DNA from 4 places in the Rahnella sp. WP5 genome. Region 1 is predicted to be linked to each of the others. Evidence: predicted binding sites of a transcription regulator. Region 1 holds the regulator's gene; each other region holds the start of a gene.
The links. Region 1 encodes Fur, which represses iron uptake genes when iron is present. Its sites were predicted from a motif close to ATAATAATGAGAACNACTATCAA; they were not measured.
Positions count from the first base shown of each region.

Region 1 (5,208 bases):
AACATCGCAAAAATGATCCAGAAGCAATTGGGTAAAGATGTTGCAGAGGTGCATGACATTGCGAAGAGCAGCAAAGAGGATCTGGAAAAATTCGATATTTTGCTTATCGGCATTCCAACCTGGTATTACGGTGAAGCGCAGTGTGACTGGGACGACTTTTTCCCAACGCTGGAAGAGATAGATTTCGAAGGTAAGCTGGTGGCACTGTTTGGTTGCGGTGACCAGGAAGACTACGCCGAATATTTCTGCGATGCGCTGGGCACCGTGCGCGATATCATTGAGCCACGCGGCGCAGTGATTGTCGGACATTGGCCTACCGAAGGTTACCACTTTGAAGCATCTAAAGGCCTGGCGGATGATAAGCACTTCATAGGACTGGCAATTGACGAAGATCGTCAGCCCGAACTGACCAGCGAACGTGTTGATGCCTGGGTGAAACAGATCACAGAAGAACTTAGCCTTTCTGAAATTATTGGCTAAAAACCCTGTTGGCCCTGAGGATTTATTCTACAATTGAAGGGCCAAACTATTACTGAAATTAACAATTTAACTGCTACAAAATTGTAACTTTCGGTCGTATCAAGGTACACTGAGTTCCTCTGTTTTTTCTATTGATCAAGTCGTTGCATTCCAAATGTGACCGGCAATTTGTGATCTTTATTAACAGGCTGTCGTTGACGAGAATTGGCACATTGCGTTAAACGAAGAGACTAAACGAATAATTTTGTGCCGCCGATGCCACAGGCTGCATGCCTCAACTTGATTAGCACATAGTAACAGGACTGAATCCGCATGACTGACAACAACACCGCACTGAAGAAAGCCGGCTTAAAAGTCACGCTTCCGCGCCTCAAAATCCTGGAAGTGCTGCAAGCGCCGGAAGGTCATCACGTTAGTGCGGAAGATCTTTACAAGCAACTGATTGATATGGGTGAAGAAATTGGCCTGGCGACGGTTTACCGCGTTCTGAACCAGTTTGACGACGCCGGTATTGTCACCCGTCATAACTTCGAAGGCGGCAAGTCCGTATTCGAACTGACCCAGCAACATCACCACGACCACCTGATCTGTCTGGATTGCGGTCGTGTGATCGAATTCCGTGACGAATATATTGAAGGTCGTCAGCGTGAGATTGCTAAGAAACACGGTATCAAGCTCACCAACCACAGCCTGTATTTGTACGGTCACTGTGAAGCAGGCGATTGCCGCGAAGATGACTCTTTGCACAACGATAAACCTGCGCAGTAATCTGCACAGGCTTTGACTAAATTAACCGCTGAAAAGCGGTTTTTTTATGTCTGATATCGACGCAGATTAAGCCCGGATAGCAGGCATAAAAAACCCCGGCAAGCCGGGGTATGTTTCGCTGCTGAGATTCACGGCTTAGGTGAATTGTTCGTTTTTATTTCCTGCCATATTTTCCCGCAATCAGCAGCATATGCCTGACCGTCGCCAGTTTTACGCGCCGTCAGACATCGCTGGTAATCCACCACGCGCACCGTCTCCTGTTCTGCAAATTGCTGGTGGGCTTTTTCCTGTTTCAGTTTATTCAGTAACACCTCGCAGGATGCCAGTTTGTCCGGATTGCCTTCTGACGTATTGATACAGGCACGGTAATCTTCCCGCGTTTGGGATATTTGTGCCTGATCGGCGGTAGGTGCACAACCAGCCAGAAGCACGGACGACATCACAATCATCAGTAATTTATTCATCGACATAACGACCTCAGAAAATAGTGAATGGAGCAATGACAATGAATTTCACGTCTTTTTCATCCTGGAATATGTTGCCGTACCCGCCACTCCAGCTAGGAAGATCAGAGTGGTTGTCGTACTGGGTGTAATGCAGTTTGAACAACGTCCCTTTCGCGCGACCTTCCTGAATGGTGTACAGCGCATCCAGACTCCAGGCGCTTTCTTTCAGGCGCTGGCTCTGGTCGTAAGCGGCGTTGGTGCTCGGTTTGGCATCCCACGCATAGACGTACGAACCACCGACCGCTAAGCCCGGTAAATCCCATTTCGCCAGATCATAAAGCACGCCGGCATACACGGCTTTCTCACCGTTGGCGTTGAAGTCAGAACGGTTGTCCCACCACACATCAAGACGACCGTTTGAAGAGGAATAGGTCGGGGTCATACGTTGCAGGAAGTAACCCTGATTCCCTTCCGCTTTCACCATCGTCCCTTCCAGACGCCAGTTAAACTGCCCGGTGGTATAGCCGAAGGTCAGTGCCTGCAACCATGCCAGACCGTCATACAGACTGTTCGGATCATTCTTGTCACTGATGCGGTCTTCTGCGCCATAGAACTGATAGCTGGTGGTCAGCGGATTGCCCAGCAGATCCATTTTGTACGAGGCTTTAGCAAAATACTGATCGACATAACTTTCAGCCTGGCCAAATGCGCCTTCCAGTACGAAGTCATTTTTAAAATCATATTTCGCACCGAGCGAATGAATATAAGAAACGCCGGTTTTCTTGTCATTCTGGCGGAAATCATCCATTTCCAGATGCCACGGCGATTTATATTCATCAGCCCACATATAGGAGAAACTCAGTTCACCCGGGTCACCGAAATCGTGTTTATAACCGGCTTCCGCACCGCGATACGTACCCGGCATAAAGCTCCAGTGCGGTGCGATCAGCGTCTGTCCGGTAGGCTGAATATACCCTGCGTGCCCCCAGAATCCGCCGTATTTGAATTTACCGGCTGCCTTATAAAGACTGACCCCACTTTTATCCCCGGAGTAATCTTCGTCGTAGGCGCGGTTGCTGTTGGAAAAGGCGATTTCGTTGGGATGGCCGCTCTCGCTGCTCTCGGCCATTTCAATCGCCGTAAAGGCTGCGATATCAATACCAAACATGTCCCAGGCATAGCCGGAAGAAAAATCGAGGTTCAGGTTAGCGGTAGAATGCGAAAGGTTGGTTGTATAGTCTTTGTAGTGGTCACTCGCCGGATCCATGTCCTTGCGGTCACGTTCACGCTGCCAGTAGTACACACCGCCGGTCAGTGTGGAATCATCAATAAAACCGGCTGCTTTGGTCTCTTGTGAAAACATCATTCCGCCACCCAGTAAGGTGCCGGCGAGAGAATACATGGCAGGTTTCAGGTAAGCCGATCCCCTGCCCCTGTTACGGTGCTTGTGCATAGAGATTCCTCATGTTGACTAAAAAAACGAGCAAAACCCAAACGGGTATAAAAAGCGGTCGCCAGAGGCGTAACCGGTTAAATCAACATCAAGAGTATTTTTCGCGACACGAATTATCAATGAGTAATTAATCATTAATCATCGAAATATGACAAAGTGCACATAAAGATGAAAAAGTATTACAGAGGTATGCAGGAAAGGATTAAAGCAGTGGACTACAATAATACATAATTAAAACAGATGATTAAACAAAATCATCTTACAATTTAAACGTTTCAGCAATATGAACGGCTGTGGCACAACGTTTTAAAAGTAAGCATAGGAAATACATTAATTCGCGACGAAAAACAAAAGGCATCTCTGACAAGAATAACAGGCGAAAAAAAACGCAGCCTGAACTGCGTTTTTGTTACCTCATACTGAGGGCTTACGCGACGGGTTTGCTTTCCCAGGTATCACGCAGGCCAACGGTACGGTTAAACACCAGATGTTCAGCACTTGAGTAGCGGTTGTCGGCACAGAAGTAACCTTCACGCTCAAACTGCAGGCTGATTTCAGCCTGTGCAGCCACCAGTGATGGCTCCACGAAACCGTGGGAAATCACCAGGGAATCCGGGTTGATGGTGGTCAGGAAGTCTTCCGCCTGGCCCGGGTTTGCGACGCTGAACAGACGGTCATACAGGCGGAACTCAGCAGGTTTACCTTCAGACGCGGACACCCAGTGGATCACGCCTTTCACCTTGCGGCCATCGGCAGGATCTTTGCTCAGCGTGTCGATATCGTAAGAACAGAAGATAGTGGTGATATTCCCTTCCTCGTCTTTCTCGATACGTTCTGCTTTGATCACATACGCATTACGCAGGCGCACTTCTTTGCCCAACACCAGACGTTTGTACTGCTTGTTGGCTTCTTCGCGGAAATCAGCCTGATCAATGTAAATCTCACGGGTAAACGGCACTTCGCGGGTGCCCATTTCCGGTTTGCCCGGATGATTCGGCATCTTCACCATCTGCACATCATCACCGGTAAAGTTTTCAATGATCACTTTAACCGGATTGATAACCGCCATGGCGCGCGGTGCGTTCTCGTTGAGATCGTCACGGATGCAAGATTCCAGCGCCATCATTTCGACGTTGTTATCCTGCTTGGTAACGCCGATACGACGGCAGAATTCACGGATAGACGCCGCGGTATAGCCCCGGCGACGCAGACCTGAAACGGTCGGCATGCGCGGGTCATCCCAGCCTTCAACAATCTTCTCGGTCACCAGCAGGTTCAGCTTGCGCTTGGACATGATGGAGTATTCGAGATTCAGACGGGAGAATTCGTACTGACGCGGGTGGCATGGAATAGAAATATTATCCAGAACCCAGTCGTACAGACGACGGTTATCCTGGAATTCCAGCGTACACAGCGAATGGGTAATCCCTTCCAGCGCATCGGAAATGCAGTGGGTGAAATCGTACATCGGATAGATGCACCATTTTTTACCGGTCTGGTGATGTTCTGCGAATTTAATACGGTACAGAACCGGATCACGCATGACAAAGAATGGCGAGGCCATATCGATTTTTGCACGCAGACACGCAGCGCCTTCGGCGAACTCACCGTTACGCATTTTTTCAAATAACGCAATGTTCTCTTCCACGGTGCGATCGCGGTACGGGCTGTTTTTACCCGGCGACGTCAGGGAACCGCGATATTCACGGATCTGGTCAGGAGACAGTTCATCAACATACGCCAGACCTTTGTTGATCAGTTCAAGCGCATAAGCATGCAGTTGATCAAAATAGTCCGAGGAGTAATGAATATCGCCGCTCCAGTCGAAACCTAACCACTGGACGTCGCGTTTGATTGACTCAACGAATTCGATGTCTTCTTTTGCCGGGTTGGTATCGTCAAAACGCAGATTACACTGGCCCTGATAGTCTTGCGCGATGCCGAAATTCAGGCAGATAGATTTCGCATGACCGATGTGCAGATAACCATTAGGCTCAGGTGGGAAACGGGTGTGAACGGTATTGTGTTTCCCGGTCGCCAGATCTTCATCAATAATCTGAC
Region 1 covers NZ_KN050721.1:414,955-420,162, reverse strand. Annotated here, with positions in the region: gene fldA (flavodoxin FldA) at 1-480, shown strand, start outside; gene fur (ferric iron uptake transcriptional regulator) at 793-1,248, shown strand; gene chiQ (ChiQ/YbfN family lipoprotein) at 1,377-1,712, opposite strand; gene EX31_RS23280 (chitoporin ChiP) at 1,726-3,096, opposite strand; gene glnS (glutamine--tRNA ligase) at 3,575-5,208, opposite strand, start outside.

Region 2 (5,208 bases), on a different contig from region 1:
GTGGCCCGCCGATGATCAGTTTATCGCCCGGTTTCGCACCCGCCGCCCATTCGCTGGCGACACCCCCGTCGTGAATATAGAAATCCAGCGTCAGTTCGCTGGTCTGTGCATCGTAATGCAGCGGCGTGTATTCGCGGTTCAGCGGACGCGGCCCTTCGCCCCACACGATCCCTTCTTCGGTTGCAGTGGGTGGTGTAATGACATCCCCCGGATTCGCCGGGAAAAACAGTTTGATGTGGTCATCGAAGCCGCGTGACGTAAACCCGCTCAGTTCGTCGCCGTTTAATACAATGCGTTTAAAACAGCCGGAAATCGTTTCACTGCTTTTTACCGTGATATGACGGAAAACCAGTTCGTTTTTGACACGAACCGGCAGATTTGCGGCAGGGGTTTCAGTGCGATGTTGTGCCATCACGTTCTCTCTTTTGCGGTAAGGTTTGCTGAAAGATATATCTTAGTCATGTTTTCCGCAATCCCGGAAAGTGTAAGGAAAAACAAAAAAGCCATCGCGGTGGATGGCTTCGGATTGCAGTGGCCGGAGGAAGAATGGCTAGCGCACGGCGCCGTACAGGAACATCTCGACGGCGTTTTTCACCAGTTGCTTGATCTCGATGACGTCCAGTGGCGCAGGGTCGCTCTGGTACAAACGCATATTGGTTTGCGCCGTCACCAGCGCCAGAAACTGGCGGGCGCGCAAATCGGCATCGGCATTGCCGAGTTGCCCTTTTTGCATCGCCAGCGCTAAAAATGCCGCCAGTGATTCGATGGCTTCACCCGGACCGGCATCGTGAAACAACATACCGATGTCAGAACGCCCGGCTTCGGCAATCACCATCCGGTATACCGCCAGCGCGGTACCGTCGTTGGTCAGCACCAGCAACATTCTTTCACCAAAACGGGTCAGCACCGTTTCAAGCGGCAGATCAGGCAAGGGGGCGGAAAGCCCGTCAACGGCATCGGAAAGATGCCCGGTGGCGTAGGCTTTAACCACCGCCACCAGCAGCGATTCTTTGGAGGAAAAGTAATTGTAAAGTGTGGCTTTTGATCCGCCAAGCCGCCGGGCAAGCTCGTTCATCGAAGCACGCTCGTAGCCGCACTCCTGAAATAATTCCGCCGCGGCATCCACAATCGCATCCCTTCTGGCCTCGGTACGTACTTTCATTTTCACTCCTTAACTGTACGGTACAGTTTCTATTTGTACCCACTCTAACCATGCCTTTCCGGCTTGTAAAGCCGCGCCCCCCTGGCCCGTTTCGAAAGACGAATTGCAAAGATTTCGTTAAGAATTACATTTTTTTTATCATTTTGTTGATAACAATTATCAGTATCATTATCATTCTCACGAAGCCGAAATGGGTGCGGATGTTAAATAAACCCATATTTTATAAGGATAATGGCCTTTTCACGGAAGAATTGCATGCAGATGACCAGCGCGTCTGATTTGTCGAAAGGCAGTAAATGCGAGCAGAACTTAAAAAAATTAGTCCAGGACTTATAACAAATGTTCAAATCCTTTACACAGCAGGGTTTGGTGAAAAACGTCATTTTCATGGGGACGATTCTCACCACCACCTTTAACGTAAATGCAGCGGAAGCCGTTAAAGACAATACCGATCTCACAGCAAGCAATACGCAATCTTCTGAAGCCATCAAAAAAAAACCGGCGGTGCGTACCGCGCAGGATCTGGCGCAGAACAATGAAGAAGTCATGACTGTCACCGAAACGATGCCGGATAAAAAACCAGGCTCGAAAACCACCATCACGGCGGCAGAAATGCAGCGAAAAGGCGGTAATGATTTCGGCACTATCATGCGTTATGAGCCGCTGATCACCGCGACCGGCGCGAGTGGCGGCTCCGGCAACGGCAAAAGCGGCTTCGACCGCAGCGGTTATACCGGCTATAACATCCGTGGACTGGAAAGCAACCGCGTCGGTATTGACGTCGACGGTATACCGCAGCCAAACGCTACCGGGCGCAGCTACGTCAGCCGTGCGGGCCTGAACACCTTTGGTATTGGCCGCGATTACATCGACCCGTATATTTACGGTCAGGTGGATATTGAATCCGGCGCCACATCAGCCGATCGCGCCAACACCTCCATCGGTGGTGCCGTTTCCTTCCTGCCAAAATCTGCCGACGATTACCTGCGTCCGGGCAAGGAAGTCTATTTCGGTTACCAGTCTGATTATGATTCTTCGGATCGTTCCTGGCACAACGGCATCACCGCTGCCGCCGGTGACGAAACCCTGCGGGGCCTGATCGCCATCAGCCGCCGCGACGGCCAGGAAACCAGCAACAACAGCGATACGCTCGATGCGTATCCGGCCAACTGGCACTCTGACGCCATTATGACGTCGGTCATCTGGCAGCCGAATGATGCGCATAAAATCACCGGTACCCTCGATTACTACGAGAAAGTGAACCACACCCATTACGATACCTGGAACAATGCTGGCAGCGCGATTCTGGGTACCGCACAACAGCAAAGTAACACCCGCCGCTGGGGCGCGAGCCTGAAAGATGAATGGACGCCATTCAACGATTACGTGGATGCCATCGTCTCGAAAGTGTATTACCAGTACACCCAGGCACACGACAACACCTATCTGCCAAACGAAAGTAAGCAGATGATGAACGTCTACTCAAACTATGACGTTAACACCTACGGCGCGGAGACCAGCTGGCTAAAAACGCTGGGTCGTCATGAGCTGAGTGCCGGTATCAACGGCCGCGTGTCCAACACTGAACGTCCGTTCCGCGAAAGCCCGGATCAAAGTGCTTTCACGACTATCATGCAGCCGGAAGCTAACAGCCGGACGTATATCCTCGGCGGTTTCCTGCAAGACACCATTAAGTTTGACCTCGACGGCCATAACTTCTCTGTGGTGCCTGCGGTGCGTGTCGCGTATCAGAATACCAAGGCAGAAAACCTGTCAGACTTATCCAACAGCATTGTTTCTGAAGATCAGGTTTCCACCCTGTACGGTAAAGCCAACTCCGATACACAGGCCCTGCCATCACTGGCCTTCACCTATGACATCACCCCTAAGCTGATGACTTACCTGCAGTACCAGCGCGGTGCCCAGTTCCCGGATGCCAGCCAGCTTTACGGCTCCTGGAACCTCGGTTCTAACTACGCAGGCCGTGGTCAGTACGCGCTGATCGGTAACACTAATCTGAAAACCGAAACCAGCAATAACTTTGAATGGGGCATGAAAGGCGAAGCCACGGAAGGCGTGACCTTCAAGACTTCTCTCTTCTATAACACCTACAAAAACTTCATTGCTAACACCCGTTACACCCGCGCGGGCAGTCCGGGTATGTTCACCAACGTGCCCTCCAATATTTATACGATTTATCAGGCCGAAAACCGCGATGAAGCCTTTATCTACGGTGGCGATCTGAGCACCAAAATTAACTACGGTACCTGGTTCAGCAGCGTTGATGGCCTGAGCACCACCTTCGCACTGGGTTATGCCAAGGGTGAATCGAAATCCAGCTACGATGGCGACAAATATGTTGACCTCGACAGCGTGCCGCCAATGAAGTTTGTGGCTGGCGTGGCATGGGATGCGCCATCCGGCATCTACGGCACCGCCCTGACCGCCACCTTCGTGAAAGGCAAAAAAGCCGAAGCGACTAACCGACAGAGCTACACCAATGCCGGGACGCCAATCACGGGTTCCACCACCGAATACATGAATGTGCCGGGCTACGGTATGGTGGATGCAACGGCCTACTGGAAAGTCGCGAAGAACGTGAAACTCAGCGGTGGCGTTTATAACATCACCGACCGCAAATACTGGGATTACCTGAGCAGCCGCACCCTGACCGAAACCACCAATCAGGATGAGTACAACAAAGCGCTGGCCGTGATGCCGGGTCGCAGCTTCCAGTTGGGCGTGAACGTCGATTTCTAACCGATAACGCCCGAACGGACAACATCAAAGGCGTCATGTGCAAACATGACGCCTTTTTTACGCCTTGTGACCTTCTCCTCAAAACTAAACCCACCTGTACATTTTCTTGACATGGGAATTTTATTACTCCATAAATGAACCGTACCGTACGGTTTTGAAATAAACCGAAACCGACGTCCCGTGACGATTCTTAAAAAGGTAGGAAAATGTCTGCATCCGTTTACGGCTATTCTCTGGCGGCTTTGATTTCTTTGGGTTTTCTCACCGGGTGCGCGAGTACCCAGCCTGTGCCCTACACCGGGGTCACCTCTTCTCCACAAATGAAACCTGATACCCAGGACGATTCAGGCCATATCGCATACAGCTACAACACCCCGACGGACTGGAATAAATACAGCCGCGCGATCCTCGATCCGGTGGTGATTTATCAGGGCAAGGATGCCCAGTTTGATGACGTCACGGCGGAGCAAAAACAGCAACTGGCGGCGTACATGCAGCAGCAGTTCGGCAAACGTGTCGGCGGGCGTTTCCCGCTGACCAACGCTATTACCCCCGGCACCTTACGTATCCGGCTGACGCTCACCGGCGCGCAAACCACCACCGCGTTTCTGGGCACGTTCACCCGCTTTGATCTGATGGGCGGGCCGTACAACATCGTGCAGTCAGTGCGCGGCAAACAGGGTTCATTCACCGGCTCCGTGAGTTATGCGGTGGAAATTTATGACGCCCCCTCCAATCAGTTGCTGAAGGCTTATATCGCGAAGCAATACCCGAACTCGCTGAACATTGGCGCGACCTGGGGTGCGCTGAGTGCGGCCGAAACCGGGCTGGATAAAGGCGCGGAACAGTTGCAGGCACAGCTGAAATAAGTGACGGCAGGACACAGGACATCACCATGAAAATCTATCCGCAGCAGGTGGTTTGCAAACATTGCGACAGTCTGTATACCCGAAAACCTGTGCGGTCCGGCGAGGCCGCACATTGCCAGCGTTGCCGTGCCGTACTGTATCGGGGAAGCTGGCTGAGTCTGGAACAATGGTTTGCGCTGACGGTCACCGCCGCGCTGTTTTTCATTATCGCCAATGCCTTTCCGGTGCTGGAAATTCAGTTTCATGGTCAGGTGCAGGCGGCAACGTTGTGGCAAACCGCGATGGCGCTGGCGTACAGCTACGCATCGCCACTGGCCATTCCGCTGGCCATGCTGATCATCGTCTGTCCGTGTCTGCAAATTCTCTTATTGGGTTGGGTGTTATGGCACGCCTGCCGGAAAAAAGCCGCGCCGGGGC
Region 2 covers NZ_JQJR01000005.1:108,372-113,579, reverse strand. Annotated here, with positions in the region: gene EX31_RS00515 (siderophore-interacting protein) at 1-412, opposite strand, end outside; gene EX31_RS00510 (TetR/AcrR family transcriptional regulator) at 551-1,162, opposite strand; gene EX31_RS00500 (TonB-dependent receptor domain-containing protein) at 1,550-3,922, shown strand; gene EX31_RS00495 (DUF3313 domain-containing protein) at 4,129-4,791, shown strand; gene EX31_RS00490 (paraquat-inducible protein A) at 4,818-5,208, shown strand, end outside.
Region 2: EX31_RS00500 (TonB-dependent receptor domain-containing protein) is a predicted target of Fur. The motif match lies at 1,309-1,331, and genes of this name have one in related genera.

Region 3 (5,208 bases), on a different contig from region 1:
AAGCGCTCATCGAACAGGGAATCCCCCACCGACAGCGTCATGGTCAGGTTATCCGGGTAGATTTCTGCACCCATTACGCCGGAATCCATCGGCGGGAATTTCGGATCCATTGAAGGTGCGGTGCCACCCTTGGTCAGGAAGGCAAACCGTGAATCAAGGAGACGGAAAAGACGCTCCAGATCGGCTTTGTTGGTGGCCAGCACGTCAAAGGAAACCAGCATCATCGACGCCTGTTGTGGCGTTAAAATCCCTGCCTGATGCTCGCCGTAATAAGGTTGCCTGCCCCAGCGTTCGTCCGGGGAAACCGTGCCTGGCGTGTACTCTTTTTTTGCGCCGGGTGTTTTCTCAGCCTGCGCCGTGACAGCACCGCCCAGGGCAAATGCCCCGCCTAACAATCCCACACCTTTCAGTAAACTGCGGCGGGAAGAAGAAACGTCGTTCTGATTATCGTTTTTGTGACTCATTGCTATGCCTCGGGAATTTAAAAGCTCCCTCCCCTGCGAAGGGGAGGGTTGGGGTGGGGTATTACGGTCAAAAACAAAAGTTGAAGCGTGCTTCAGCCAGTGTATGGTCTGCTAAACCCCCTCCCAGCCTCCCCCTCGCAGGGGGAGGAGTTTAATCTAAACCAAGCACACCGCGCAGTTTGGACAAGTCTTCTGCCAGCGTGGTGATCGGCCCTTTCATTGCGTTACGGTCTGCATCAGACAGTTTTTCATAATTCTCGTAACCGTCTTTGGTTTTGTATTTATCCAGCAGCGCATCGACGGTTTTGAAGTTAGCGTCGATTTTATCCAGCAACGGTTTATCGGCTTTGACCAGTAACGGACGCAGCAGATTGACGATTTTTTGTGCGCCATCAAGGTTGGCACGGAAATCCCACAGGTCAGTGCGGCTGTAACGGTCTTCTTCGCCGCTGATTTTACTGGCGGCCACTTCTTCAATCAGGCCCGCCGCGCCGCCGACCACTTTGCTAGGCGGGAAAGTCAGGTCTGCGATACGTTTTTGCAAATCAACGGTATCGGTATAAAGCTTGTCAGCAAAGGGGTCGGTGCCTTTGGTGGTTTTGTCCGCGAAGAGGATTTTCTCCAGACGGTGGAAACCGGTGAAGTTAGGATCTTCGGCTTTTTTCTCGAAATCATCTTCACGGGCGTCGATGCTGCCGTCCAGATCAGAGAACAGTTCGGCAATCGGTTCGATGCGCTCATAGTAAACACGGGTTGACGCGTAAAGGGATTGTGCCTTCGCCAGATCACCCTTCTTCACTGCGTCGGTAAAGGCTTTGGTATGCGCCACCAGTTCAGCGACCTGCTGCGTCACATAGACTTTGTATTCTGCAATCGGGCCAACCAGCGCCATGGCGTCAGGCTTACCGGAAGCGGCTGTCCCCTCGGCGGTGACAGTCAGTTTGCCTTTCGGATTGCTCAGCAAGCCACAGGTCATGTCGTATTCGCCCGGTTCAAGGTTAGCCGTCATTTTCTGCGTGAAACCCGGTGCCACGTTTTCACGTTCTTCCACCACCATCACGCCTTTCAAAATTTCCCATTCCAGGTTTTTCTGACTGTTGTTATGGATAACAAACTGGGTTTTACCGGCGGGCACGGTCAGCGCCATCGGTTCACATTGTTTGTCGTTAACAGCAATTTTGACCTGACGAACATCAGCAGCCAGCACGTTGGCGCTCAGCGCAAAAGCCGGCAGGGATAACAGTGCAATCTGTAAAGCTTTACGGCGAAAATGTGTCATGTACAACTCCGTGACAAAGGCAAGATGATGGAAAGGTTTAAGGATCAACGTCGTGTTTTTTGCCCGGCAGAGGCCGGCGCGGCCACAGGCGATTTACCTTGTGGCATAAAGAACAGGAACAGCGCAGGGATCAGATACAGGAAGTACACCGCGACCTCACTGACCGTCGGGGCTTCCTGATAGCCAAACATCCCTTCCAGCAACGTGCCGAATAAAGAGTGCGTGGATAATGTGCCGCTCAGATCAAAAGCAATATCCTGCATACGGTTCCACAATCCGGCTTCGTGGAAAGCGCGAATAGCCCCCGCAGCCAGCCCGGCGGCGACAAACAGAATGAACAGGCTGGTCCATTTGAAGAACTTCGCCAGATGCAGCTTCACCCCGCCGTAGTAAATCAGGAAACCCAGCACGATGGCCGCGCCAAGCCCGAGCACTGCGCCGATCGGCGCTTCGATGCCGACGTCCTGCTGGAAGGCCGCCAGCAGGAAAAACACCGATTCCAGACCTTCACGCGCTACCGCAAAAAACACCATCGCGACCAGTGCCCAGCCCTGACCGCGGCCGGAATTCAGCGCATGATCAATCGCCCCTTCCAGATGCACTTTGATAGAACGCGACACTTTGCGCATCCAGAACACCATGTAAGTCAGGATGCACACCGCAACGACGGCGACAATACCTTCAAACAGCTCCTGCTGTTTTTGTGGAAACTCACCGGTCGTGGCATTGATGAAAAGACCGAGCGCCAGACAGAGTGCGGCAGCGATGAAAACGCCAATCCAGACCACACCGAGCCACTGCCCGCGTTGCGTCCGTTTGAGATAGCTGGCAATCAGGCTGACGATCAGTGCAGCTTCCAGCCCTTCGCGAAACATAATGAGAAACGGAACGAACATGACGAGCTCCCGAGCCCTGAATTCTGACGAACAACAGAATGTGTAAGGTCTCTGTAAAGAAAAGTAAAAAGAAACGATAGTGATTATCATTCTTGCCAAAAGAAATACAAGAGGTAACCGATCCTTTTTTTGAAGCGTGATCGGTAAATAGACAGGAAAAATCAGGTCAGGGGGTTTATCCGGCGGAAAATGCTGAAAACCGGGGGCTGAATGCCCCCGGTCTGAGTGTCATAAAAGTAAAATACCGTTAAATAGTATTATATTCCGCTTCCGCAACAGTGAAGCGCTGTTCCACGGCGGCGGAAGGTTTACGCCCCGCCAGGCTGACAATCCAGATAGCCAGTGACGCGAAAATAAAACCGGGAATGATTTCATACAGTTCGGCCCAGCCGTATTGTTTCCACAGGATCACTGTCACGGCACCGACGATCATGCCTGCCAGTGCACCGTTACGTGTCATACGTTTCCACATCACGGAAATCAGGATCACCGGGCCGAATGCTGCGCCAAAACCGGCCCATGCATAACTGACTAAACCGAGAACACGGTTTTCCGGATTGGCGGCCAGCGCAATCGCGACCAGCGCGACAACCAGCACCATCGCACGCCCTACCCACACCAGTTCGCGCTGGCTTGCGTCTTTGCGCAGGAAGGCTTTATACAAATCTTCGGTAATGGCGCTTGAACACACCAGCAACTGACAGCTCAGGGTACTCATCACCGCCGCCAGAATAGCGGACAGCAAAATACCGGCAATCCAGGGATTAAACAGAATTTTCGTCAGTTCGATGAACACGCGCTCACCGTTTTGCGTCACGTTGCCCGCTTCGCCCGGATTATTGCTGAAGTAAGCAATCCCGAAGAATCCTACGGCAATGGTGCCCGCCAGACACAAAATCATCCATGTCATGCTGATACGGCGCGCGCTGCGGATAGTTCGGTGAGAATCGGCCGCCATGAAGCGCGCCAGAATATGCGGCTGACCAAAATAGCCCAGCCCCCAGCCCAGCAATGACAAAATCGCCACCAGATTCATGCCCTTGAACATATCGGTGTATTCAGGGTTTTTGGCATTGATTACCATCATCGAGGTATCAATACCGCCAACTGCGAGGATGACGATAACCGGTGTCAGGATCAGCGCGAAAATCATCAGGCTGGCCTGCACGGTATCAGTCCAGCTGACTGCCAGAAAACCGCCGATAAAGGTATAAATGATGGTCGCCGCCGCACCAGCCCAAAGTGCAGTCTGGTACGTCATGCCGAAGGTGCTTTCAAACAGACGTGCACCGGCCACGATGCCGGAGGCACAATAAATGGTGAAGAACACCAAAATCACAATCGCGGAGATAATGCGCAGCAGCTTGCTGGAATCTTCAAAACGATGGGTAAAGTAATCCGGCAGTGTCAGCGCATTATTGTTGGCTTCAGTGTGCACACGCAGCCGCCCTGCCACCAGTTTCCAGTTCAGGTACGCGCCGATGGTCAGGCCAATGGCGATCCAGCTTTCCGAAATCCCGGAAATAAAAATCGCCCCCGGTAATCCCATTAACAGCCAGCCGCTCATGTCAGAAGCACCGGCTGAAAGCGCCGTCACCACGCTGCCTAAACTGCGTCCGCCCAGAATATAATCATCAAAGTTTTTGGTTCGTAGATACGCGATGAGCCCAATAAAAATCATCCCGAAAATATAAACACAAAACGTCACCAGCATCGGTGTGTTCATTGTCATTCCATTCTCCACTTCTTATTTTTTGCGATGTTGTCCGGCAGCTGTCTGTCCTGAAGCACTCCACCAGAAGTGCCGCTAAAAACCTGCCGGGGCGAGATGATGGCTGAAACCCTGTAAGGTTGCAGCAAGACTCTCCATATTTTTTACGTAGTCACTGACTCTGTGTGGTTTTTGTTCAAAATTACTGTCGGGCCGGATACTGGTTTAGCCTGATCCACTTTTCAATATTTTTAACATTTCAAATACACAAAATTCACGCTCCATCACAGTTATCCGCAATACCGGTTGTACTTTGCACTGACAAAAGTTGCACCTGATGCAACCTTTGACATTCCCGTCAGGAGAATGCAGGCAAGATCCATGCCGTTATTTTATTGTTAAAAATGCCAGACAAATCACAACAGGCATACTTCATGCATTAACAGGGTTGCACAAGGTTGCAACATAGAAGATATTGCTCAGCATAAAATAACGAATTCACCTGAAATTTTTTATATGGAGTGTTTGCGCATGGGTATGACGACGATGGGCGTGAAGCTGGATGAAGGTACACGCGACAGGCTGAAAGAAGCGGCTCACAAAATTGATCGCACGCCGCACTGGCTGATCAAACAAGCGATATTTTCCTATCTGGAACGACTGGAAAATGGCGATACACTGCCGGAAATTCCGGCGCTGAATGGCGCTGCGCCTGAAGGTATGGAAGATGTCGCTGTGCAACTGGTTCAGGAAGCCCATCAGCCGTTCCTAGATTTCGCCGAGCAGATCCTGCCACAGTCAGTCAGCCGTTCTGCCATCACTGCCGCCTATCGCCGCCCTGAACCTGAAGCCGTGTCG
Region 3 covers NZ_JQJR01000010.1:85,759-90,966, forward strand. Annotated here, with positions in the region: gene efeB (iron uptake transporter deferrochelatase/peroxidase subunit) at 1-464, opposite strand, end outside; gene efeO (iron uptake system protein EfeO) at 616-1,743, opposite strand; gene efeU (iron uptake transporter permease EfeU) at 1,788-2,639, opposite strand; gene putP (sodium/proline symporter PutP) at 2,887-4,371, opposite strand; gene putA (trifunctional transcriptional regulator/proline dehydrogenase/L-glutamate gamma-semialdehyde dehydrogenase) at 4,882-5,208, shown strand, end outside.
Region 3: efeU (iron uptake transporter permease EfeU) is a predicted target of Fur. The motif match lies at 2,713-2,735, and genes of this name have one in related genera.

Region 4 (5,208 bases), on a different contig from region 1:
CTGCTGCCGCAAAATTCATTGATGCCGATAAAGGCGTGGCCGACACCAAAGCTGCCCTTGATGGCGCACGTTACATTCTGATGGAGCGTTTCGCTGAAGATGCCGCGCTGCTGGCGAAAGTCCGCGATTACCTGTGGAAAAACGCCCATCTGACGTCCCGTATGGTGGAAGGTAAAGAGCAGGAAGGCGCGAAATTCCGCGACTATTTCGACCATCACGAACCGATTTCTCAGGTGCCTTCACACCGCGCGCTGGCGATGTTCCGCGGCCGCAACGAAGGTATCTTACAACTGGCGCTGAATGCCGATCCGCAGCATGACGAGCCGCCAAAAGAAAGCTATGCCGAACAACTGATCATCGACCATCTGGGCCTGCGCCTGAACAACGCGCCTGCTGACGTCTGGCGTCGTGCCGTGGTCAACTGGACATGGCGTATCAAAGTGCTGCTGCACCTCGAAACCGAGCTGATGGGCACCGTGCGCGAACGCGCCGAAGATGAAGCGATCAACGTTTTTGCCCGCAACATGCACGATTTGCTGATGGCCGCCCCCGCCGGTATGCGCGCCACTATGGGTCTCGATCCGGGTTTACGTACCGGTGTAAAAGTCGCCGTTGTGGATAACACCGGCAAACTGGTGGATATCGATACGGTTTATCCCCACACCGGTCAGGCTGCAAAAGCCGCACAACAGGTTGCCGCGCTGTGCATCAAACATAATGTCGAACTGGTGGCGATCGGTAATGGCACCGCGTCCCGCGAGACCGAGCGCTTCTTCCTTGAGCTGCAAAAACAGTTCCCGGCGGTAAAAGCGCAGAAAGTGATTGTCAGTGAAGCTGGTGCATCGGTGTATTCCGCCTCCGAACTGGCGGCGCTGGAATTCCCGGATCTGGACGTTTCGATTCGTGGTGCTGTTTCCATTGCGCGACGTCTGCAAGATCCGCTGGCTGAACTGGTGAAAATCGACCCGAAATCCATCGGTGTTGGTCAGTATCAGCACGACGTCAGCCAGTCTCAGCTGGCGAAAAAACTCGATACCGTCGTCGAAGACTGCGTGAACGCCGTGGGTGTTGATCTCAATACCGCATCCGTTCCCCTGCTGACCCGCGTGGCCGGTCTGACACGCATGATGGCGCAGAATATCGTTAACTGGCGCGACGAAAACGGTCAGTTCCGTAACCGCGAACAGTTGCTGAAAGTCAGCCGTCTGGGGCCAAAAGCCTTTGAGCAATGCGCGGGCTTCCTGCGTATCAACCACGGCGACAACCCGCTTGATGCCTCGACAGTTCACCCGGAAACCTATCCGGTAGTGGAACGCATTCTGGCGGCGACACAGCTGGCGCTGAAAGAACTGATGGGCGATTCCAATGTGTTGCGCGGCCTGAAAGCCAGCGAATTCACCGATGAGCAGTTCGGTGTGCCGACGGTCACCGACATTATCAAAGAGCTGGAAAAACCGGGGCACGATCCGCGTCCAGAGTTTAAAACCGCGACCTTTGCCGAGGGCGTGGAAACCATGAACGACCTGATGCCGGGCATGATCCTCGAAGGCTCTGTTACTAACGTCACCAACTTTGGTGCGTTCGTCGATATTGGTGTCCATCAGGACGGCCTGGTTCACATCTCGTCACTGGCGAACAAATTCGTCGAAGATCCCCACACGGTGGTGAAAGCGGGCGACATCGTCAAAGTCAAAGTGATGGAAGTCGATCTGCAACGCAAACGTATCGCGCTGACCATGCGACTGGACGAGCAACCGGGCGAAGCACCCGCGCGCCGTTCTTCCGCGCCAGCGTCAGATTCACGAGACAATCAGAAACGCCACGCGCCAAACAAACCGTCGGGCCGCAATGCCGCGCCAGCAGGCAATAACGCGATGGCCGATGCTCTGGCCGCCGCGCTCGGCAAAAAACGTTAATTCTTCGTTTTTCCCCGCCACACCAAAGCCGCTGATATCCAGCGGCTTTTTTTATGTATCTTTTTTCGACACTTTTTAAACTCTGTCTTAATGAATCAATCACTGAGGTAAATCAATAAATCGGCCATCCGGCAGGCATACGATAGCGACGCGGTGGAGATTCCCGTGAAGAGGCACCCCCTCTTTTCTTTTGTCTCCACACGCGTACTAATTATGATAACTATTCTCGTTTGTACTTCTTTGCGTATTCAATACGCCGTCAGCCACAGGCTGACAATTTCGCACCATGGACAATTTCTGAGCAATATTTCGCAGTTAAGTGAGATCACCGGGCACGGAAGCGCGGCGTAACCTTTGTCACGCTGCCCCCAAAAATGCCTGAATGCTTCGCGAGGAACTATGCAACTTCAATCAAAACGTGCTTATAAAATTACCGGCTTTTCACACGAAATCAGCCCGGCTTACCGGCAGAAACTGTTGTCACTCGGGATGTTACCGGGGTCATTTTTCAACATTATCCGCGTTGCGCCAATGGGTGATCCGGTACAAATCGAAACCCGCCGTACCAGCCTCGTCGTCCGCAGAAAAGACCTCGATCTCCTCCAGCTCGAGTTGATGGCCTGATCCCAACATCAGGCCTTTGACAGTTCATTTTTCGCGGCGGCCCCGGGCTTGCATGTTTACCTTTTCTGACACGTAGATTTTATCGAATGAAACCATTAACGATCGGCCTGATTGGTAACCCAAACTCAGGTAAGACCACGCTTTTCAATCAGTTAACCGGTTCACGCCAGCGTGTCGGTAACTGGGCCGGCGTGACCGTCGAGCGCAAAGAAGGTCAGTTTGCCACCGCAGCGCACCAGATTACGCTGGTGGATTTACCGGGTACCTATTCCCTGACCACCATTTCCGAGCAAACTTCGCTCGATGAACAAATTGCCTGCCATTACATTCTGAGCGGCGACGCGGATCTGATGATCAACGTCGTCGATGCCTCAAACCTCGAGCGCAATTTATACCTGACACTGCAACTGCTGGAACTGGGCGTGCCATGCATCGTGGCGCTGAACATGCTGGATATCGCCAAAATCCAGAACATCAATATTGATATCCCTGCGCTGTCTGCTCGTCTGGGTTGCCCGGTGGTGGCGCTGGTTTCTACCCGTGCCAGCGGCATCAAAGAACTGAAAGCCGCCATCGACGAATTGCCACAAGTGGCTGTGCTGGAACGTGTGCAATATCATCCGGTTTTACAACAGGAAGTCGATGTCCTGGCCGCCGAAATGCCGCCAGCCATGGCGCTGCAACAACGCCGCTGGCTGGCACTGCAAATTCTTGAAGGGGATATTTATAGCCAGACGCACGCAGGCAACGCACAGGCATTATTGCCGCAGGTGAGAGCACGGCTGGCTGAGCAGAAACTGGACGATCCGGCACTGCTGATCGCCGATGCGCGTTATCAGAGCATCGCGGCGCTTTGCGCAGAGATCAGCAACTCCCACCTTACGGCGCCGAATAAACTGACGCAGGTGCTCGATCGCGTGATCCTCAACCGCTTTCTGGGCGTACCGATTTTCCTGCTGGTGATGTATCTGATGTTCGTGCTGGCCATCAACATCGGTGGTGCGTTGCAGCCGATTTTCGATATCGGCTCCGCTGCGATTTTCATTCAGGGCATGCAGTGGATTGGCTTTACCCTGCATTTCCCGCAATGGCTGACCATTTTTCTGGCACAGGGGCTGGGTGGCGGTATCAATACCGTGCTGCCGCTGGTGCCACAAATCGGCATGATGTATCTGTTCCTGTCGTTCCTTGAAGACTCCGGTTATATGGCGCGTGCCGCGTTCGTCATGGACAGGCTGATGCAGTCGCTCGGCCTGCCGGGTAAATCCTTCGTGCCACTGATTGTCGGTTTCGGCTGTAACGTGCCGTCTATTATGGGTGCCCGCACGCTGGATGCGCCGCGTGAAAGGCTGATCACCGTGATGATGGCGCCGTTCATGTCATGCGGCGCACGTCTGGCGATTTTTGCGGTGTTCTCTGCGGCCTTTTTCGGGCAGGACGGCGCATCCGTGGTGTTCTCGCTGTATCTGTTGGGCATCGTGGTCGCTATCCTGACCGGACTGCTGCTGAAATACACCATAATGCGCGGCGAAGCCTCGCCGTTTGTGATGGAACTGCCGGTGTATCACGTGCCGCACCTGAAAAGCCTGCTGCTGCAAACGTGGCAACGTCTGAAAGGTTTCGTACTGCGCGCCGGTAAGGTAATCGTGATTGCCAGTATTTTCATCGGCGCACTGAACAGTTTCTCGTTCAGCGGCAAGGCGGTGGATAACATCAATGACTCGGCGCTGGCGTCAGTCAGTAAAGTGCTGACACCGGTGCTCTCGCCGATGGGCGTACATCCTGACAACTGGCAGGCGACCGTGGGTCTGGTCACCGGTGCGATGGCAAAAGAAGTGGTGGTCGGTACGCTGAACACGCTATATACCGCCGAACACATCACCAATGAAGCCTTCGATGCGGCCAGCTTCAACCTGTTCGATGAACTGGGCGGCGCGGTGAAAGAAACCTGGCAGGGTCTGAAAGATACCTTCAGCATCAGCGTGCTGTCGAACCCGATCGAAGCCAGCAAAGGCGACGGCGAAATGGGCGTCAGCTCAATGGGCGTCATGAGCACCAAATTTGGTTCGGCGATTTCGGCTTACAGCTACCTGATTTTTGTATTGCTTTACGTGCCTTGCGTCTCGGTGATGGGGGCGATTGCCCGTGAAACCAGCCGTAGCTGGATGACGTTCTCGATCTTCTGGGGGCTAAACGTGGCGTACTCACTGGCAACCCTGTTCTATCAGGCGGCAACGTTCAGCACGCATCCGGCACACAGCGCGGGCATTATCCTGATCGTCCTGATTTTCAATGCCCTCGTCTTAACCGCCCTGCGCAAAGCCCGCAGCCGGGTCAGCGTTCATCTGCAACCGCGCAATGTGGCGGCCTGTTGTAAACCCGCTACCGGCAGCGATTGCCACTAGGAGATGAGATGACCAGTCTGATTCAGGTTCGCGACAGTCTCGCACTGGCCGGGCGGGCAGATGCCCGCCAGCTCAGCCATCAGCTTAATGCACCACAACCGCTGGTGCAGGCGATGCTTGAACGGCTGGTCGCCATGCGCAAAGCAGAAGTGGTCGAAGCTGATGACAGTTGTCTGAGCGGCAGTTGTAAAAGCTGCGCCGACGGCAAGAAATGCCTCACGGTGAGCTATCAGCTCACCCGACACTGATTCAAAGCCTTTCCT
Region 4 covers NZ_JQJR01000007.1:94,050-99,257, forward strand. Annotated here, with positions in the region: gene EX31_RS04840 (Tex family protein) at 1-1,916, shown strand, start outside; gene feoA (ferrous iron transporter A) at 2,316-2,540, shown strand; gene feoB (Fe(2+) transporter permease subunit FeoB) at 2,627-4,945, shown strand; gene EX31_RS04855 (FeoC-like transcriptional regulator) at 4,954-5,193, shown strand.
Region 4: feoA (ferrous iron transporter A) is a predicted target of Fur. The motif match lies at 2,124-2,146, and genes of this name have one in related genera.